DNA from 2 places in the Caballeronia sp. INML1 genome. Region 1 is predicted to be linked to the other one. Evidence: riboswitches for the same ligand, from Rfam matches in the RefSeq annotation. Region 1 holds a riboswitch; the other holds the start of a gene.
The links. Region 1 has a riboswitch for glycine ahead of gcvT (glycine cleavage system aminomethyltransferase GcvT). Riboswitches for the same ligand answer to the same signal wherever they lie in the genome.
Positions count from the first base shown of each region.

Region 2: it holds a riboswitch for glycine, as region 1 does, so the genes downstream of both, NCR38_RS30355 (D-amino acid dehydrogenase) here and gcvT (glycine cleavage system aminomethyltransferase GcvT) in region 1, are expected to answer to the same signal.

Region 1 is NZ_JALQDT010000043.1:21,810-24,262, reverse strand. Features, by position in the region: gene NCR38_RS13180 (oxidoreductase) at 1-389, shown strand, start outside; glycine riboswitch at 472-574, shown strand; glycine riboswitch at 585-716, shown strand; gene gcvT (glycine cleavage system aminomethyltransferase GcvT) at 833-1,957, shown strand; gene gcvH (glycine cleavage system protein GcvH) at 2,019-2,399, shown strand; gene gcvP (aminomethyl-transferring glycine dehydrogenase) at 2,453-2,453, shown strand, end outside.
Region 2 is NZ_JALQDT010000076.1:27,270-29,722, forward strand. Features, by position in the region: gene NCR38_RS30350 (cation:proton antiporter) at 1-833, opposite strand, end outside; glycine riboswitch at 954-1,027, shown strand; glycine riboswitch at 1,038-1,142, shown strand; gene NCR38_RS30355 (D-amino acid dehydrogenase) at 1,208-2,453, shown strand, end outside.

The DNA.
Region 1 (2,453 bases):
ACAAGGAAGTGATCCTGCACGCCAGCGCGCTCGCGGCGCTGGAACCGCCACGTTTCGCGATCCACGGCACGCGGGGCAGCTATGTGAAAAACGGGCTCGATACGCAGGAAGACCAGTTGCGTTCCGGCATGCGGCCCGGCAATCCGGAGTTTGCGAAGAATCCGCCGGGCGTGCTGCGCGAAGTCGATGGCGATCTCGACCTGCGCCATGAATTCGCCACGAAGGACGGCGCGTATATCGAGTTTTATCGCGCGCTGGCGGCGTCGATTCAGGACGGCAAGCCGTTTCCCATTTCGCCGCAGGACGCGGTCGATACGATGACGATCATCGAACTGGCGATTCAGAGTGACCGGGAAGGGCGGCGCGTGCCGTTTCGGCAACTCGACTGAACATCGTTCAGCGGACGTGTTCGGTGTCCATCGAACGCGCCCGAATCCGTTTGACAAGCCCTATTCGGTCGCGTAAATTCTGCCGCACGCGTCGGGAGAGCGCGTGGTTTCGTTCATGCAGCGAAGACCGCGCCGCCGAAGGGGCATACCCGCAAACTCTCAGGCAAAAGGACCGACGGCGTCGAGGAATTCGTTTCCTCGCACTCTGGAGAGCGGCAGCGGCTTCCTCATGAAGCCAGTTGCCCACCGAAGGGGCGCGCGATGAACCGCAGCACGACCGTGCACGGTTCGCGCAATCTCTCAGGTACCGAGGACAGAGGGGTCACGCATCGCATCCGCTACGGGGCATGAGCCTTGCGCGCTGCTTTCGGCAGCACGAAAAGGCATCGGCCGGGCGAAATGTGCGCGGCGTGGCCTTTTTTGTTTCGCGAACCGAGGCCCCGATGACCGAACTTCAACACACGCCCCTGCACGCCGCCCACCTCGCGCTGAACGCGCGCATGGTCGATTTCGGCGGCTGGGACATGCCCGTCAACTACGGTTCGCAGATCGACGAGCATCGCGCCGTGCGCACCGACGCCGGCATGTTCGACGTGTCGCATATGCGCGTCGTCGATTTCGAGGGCGACGCCGTCCGCGAATTCTTCAGGTACGCCATCGCCAATAACGTCGACAAGCTCACGACGCCCGGCCGTGCGCTCTACTCGTGCCTGCTCAACGGCAACGGCGGCGTGATCGACGATCTGATCGTCTACTACTTTTCCGAAACGAGTTTCCGCGTGGTCGTGAACGCGGGGACGGCGGAAAAGGACATCGCCTGGTTCGGCCAGTTGAATGCCGAAGGCGAATTCAATCTTTCCATCACGCCGCGCCGCGATCTCGCGATCATCGCCGTTCAGGGCCCGACCGCGCGCGAAAAGACCTGGCAAGTGCTGCCGGACACGCGCGCGCAAACTCAGGACATCAAGCCATTCAACGCGGCCGTTTTCCCGTCGACGCAATATGGCGAGCTGATGCTCGCGCGCACCGGCTATACCGGCGAGGACGGCTTCGAGATCGTCGTTCCGGCGACACAAGTCGAAGCGTTGTGGAACGCGCTCGCCGCCGTGGGCGTGAAGCCCGCCGGCCTCGGTGCGCGCGACACGCTGCGTCTCGAAGCCGGCATGAACCTGTACGGTCAGGACATGGACGAGACGGTTTCGCCGCTCGACGCCGGCCTCGCATGGACCGTCGATCTGAAAACGCAGCGCGATTTCGTTGGCCGCAGCGCGCTCGAGGCGCACGGCTCCAAGGCCAATTTCGTCGGGCTCGTGCTGATCAAGGAAAACGGCAAGGCGGGCGGCGTGCTGCGCGCCCATCAGAAAGTCGTCACGCCGCACGGCGACGGCGAGATCACGAGCGGCACCTTTTCGCCGTCGATGCAGGAATCCATCGCCTTCGCGCGCGTGCCGGCGGCTGTCGCCGTCGGAGACACGGTGCAGGTCGTCATCCGCGACAAGCAACTTCCGGCGCGCGTGGTAAAACTTCCGTTCGTGCGCAACGGCAAGGTTCTCGTCGAGCTGTCGTAACGCCGTCGCGCCCGTTTCCTCGAATCAAGAACCTCACGAAAGCACACGCAAGGAGCATCCAATGAGCATCCCGGCCGATCTGAAATACACCGAATCGCACGAATGGGTCCGCACCGAATCCGATGGCACGCTGACCGTCGGCATCACCGATCACGCGCAGGAAGCGCTCGGTGACATCGTCTTCGTCGAGTTGCCCGCGGCGGGCAAGACCGTGACCGCGGGCGATGCGATCGCCGTCATCGAATCGGTGAAAGCGGCATCGGACATCTACGCGCCGGTCTCGGGCGAAATCGTCGCATCGAACGACGCGCTCACGTCGGCGCCCGATCAGGTGAACGGCGCGCCGTACGAAAGCTGGCTCTTCAAGATCAAGCCGGCGGGCGACGCCGGCCTGGACAAGCTGCTCGACGCCGAAGGCTACGGCAAGTCGATCGGCGAATAACTCATCTCAATGACGATTGCGGCTCAACGGTGAGCCGCATCGCAGGAACTCACA
Region 2 (2,453 bases), on a different contig from region 1:
CCGCGCGGCAGCGCCACGCCGAGCAGGAAGCCGCCGAACACGGCATGGATGCCGATTGCGTCCATCGCGAATGCGCAGAGCGAGAACAGCACCATCACGGTGGCGAGCACGCTCGTGGGCAGCGGTGCGTGCGGATTCAATCCGGCCGCGAGCCGGCGCAGCAGCTTCCCGCCGGCGAAGATCATGAAGAGCGCGAAGGCCGCGCCGCCGCCGATCGCCGCGTAGGCGCCCATCCACGAGCCGCCGAAGCTCGCGAGCACGATCGCGAGGATGCACCACGCGGCGGCGTCGTCGAATGCGCCCGCGGTCAGCGCGAGCGTGCCGAGCGATGTGCCGGCAAGCCCCCGTTCGTGGATGATGCGCGCGAGCATCGGAAACGCGGTGATCGCGATCGCCGCGCCGAGGAAGAGCGACGCCTCGTAGAGCCGCACCTTCTCCGCGAAGAGACCGGGGATCGTGTGCAGCCACGGCGTGAGCGCGAACGCGAGCGCGAACGGCGCCACGATGCCGGCAAGCGACACGCTCATCGCGCTTCTTGCGCGGGCGCGGAAATGGTCCGCGCGAAACTCCGTGCCGACGAGGAACATGTAGAGCCCGACGCCGAGCTGCGCCGCGACGTAGAGCATGCCCATCGTCGGCTTGGGAAAGAGCGCCTGCTGCCAGTGCGGGAGAAGCATTCCGAAGAGCGACGGCCCGAGCAGCACGCCCGCGATCATTTCACCGACCACTTGCGGCTGGCCGACGCGCTGCGCAAGCCTGCCGACAAGCTGGCTCGCGAGCACGATCACCGCGGCCTGCGCGAAAAAGTAGACGGACAATTGGGAAGACGGCATTTTTGAGCTGCGAAAGAACGAACGACGGGAGTCTGACGGCGAGCGCGGCGGTCTGTCAACGTGACGGGGGCTTGCCACGTCAGTTTTGTACCGGTATTGTCAAAAAGTTCGACAACGCGCCACGGAAGAGCTCGTCCCCCGCGACGACGCCGACGGAGCAACCGCCCCGGAAACTCTCAGGCAAAAGGACCGTGCGCGCCGGAACATCTGGAGAGCGGCGCCTGAACGCGCCCACCGAAGGGGAGCCCCGGCTGCCGACGCGAATGTCGGGCGGCCCGCGGGCGAAACTCTCAGGTACATGGACAGATGGGGCATCGGTGCCGGCTGCGGCATGTGGCCAAAGCCGGCGATGCTCAATCAATCTGGATCATGTCATGTCACGAATCGCCATCATCGGCGCCGGGATCACCGGCGTCACGACCGCTTACGCCCTTGCGCAGCGCGGCTTTCGCGTCACCGTTCTCGAGCGTCATCGCTATGCGGCGATGGAAACGTCCTTCGCCAATGGCGGGCAACTCTCGGCGAGCAACGCCGAAGTGTGGAATAGCCGTTCCACCGTGCTGAAAGGGCTCAAGTGGATGTTCACGCGCGACGCGCCCCTCCTGATGAATCCGCGGCCGGGCTGGCACAAGTACAGCTGGATCGGCGAGTTCCTGCGTCAGATTCCGAACTATCGTGCGAATGCCGCCGAGACGGTGCGCCTTGCGATCGCGGCGCGCGAGCATCTGTTTCGCATCGCGCGGGACGAGAACATCGATTTCGATCTCGAACGGCGCGGCATTCTGCATTTCTACGCGACCCGCAAGGAGTTCGACGCCGCATCGAGGGTCAACGAAATCCTGCGCGATGCGGGCCTCGACCGTCACCCGGTCGCGCCGGAAGAGATCGCATCGATCGAACCGGCCTTGCGCGGCTCGTTTCATGGCGGCTTCTTCACGCCGTCGGATTCCACCGGCGACATCCACAAGTTCACGCGCGGACTCGCCGATGCATGCGCGCGGCACGGCGTCGAGTTCCGCTACGACACGTCGGTGACATCCATCGACGAACAGGCGGGGCGGCTCACGCTGACCGTCGAGCATGCGGGCGAGGCGCAGGCGCTCCAGTTCGATGGCATCGTGATCTGCGCGGGCGTGGGCAGCCGGGCGTTTGCATCGATGGCGGGCGATCATCTCAACGTCTATCCGGTCAAGGGCTATTCGATCACCGTCTGTCTCGACGATGCGAAGAGCCGCGATCGCGCGCCGTGGGTCAGCCTGCTCGACGACCGCGCGAAAATCGTCACGAGCCGGCTCGGCGCGGACCGTTTCCGCGTCGCGGGCACGGCGGAGCTGAACGGCTTCAATCGCGATATCCGCGCGGACCGCATCGCGCCGCTCGTCGAATGGACGCGGCGTCATTTCCCCGATGTGTCGACCGCGCGCGTGATTCCGTGGAGCGGCCTGCGCCCGATGTTGCCCGGCATGCTGCCGAAAGTCGGGCAGGGCAGGCGTCCGGGCGTGTTCTATAACACCGGGCACGGGCATCTCGGCTGGACCTTGTCGGCCGCGACGGCGGAGATCGTTGCGGAGGCGGTGTTGCAGCGTTTGCCTTCGAAGCGCGTGCACGTTGGCGCGTCGT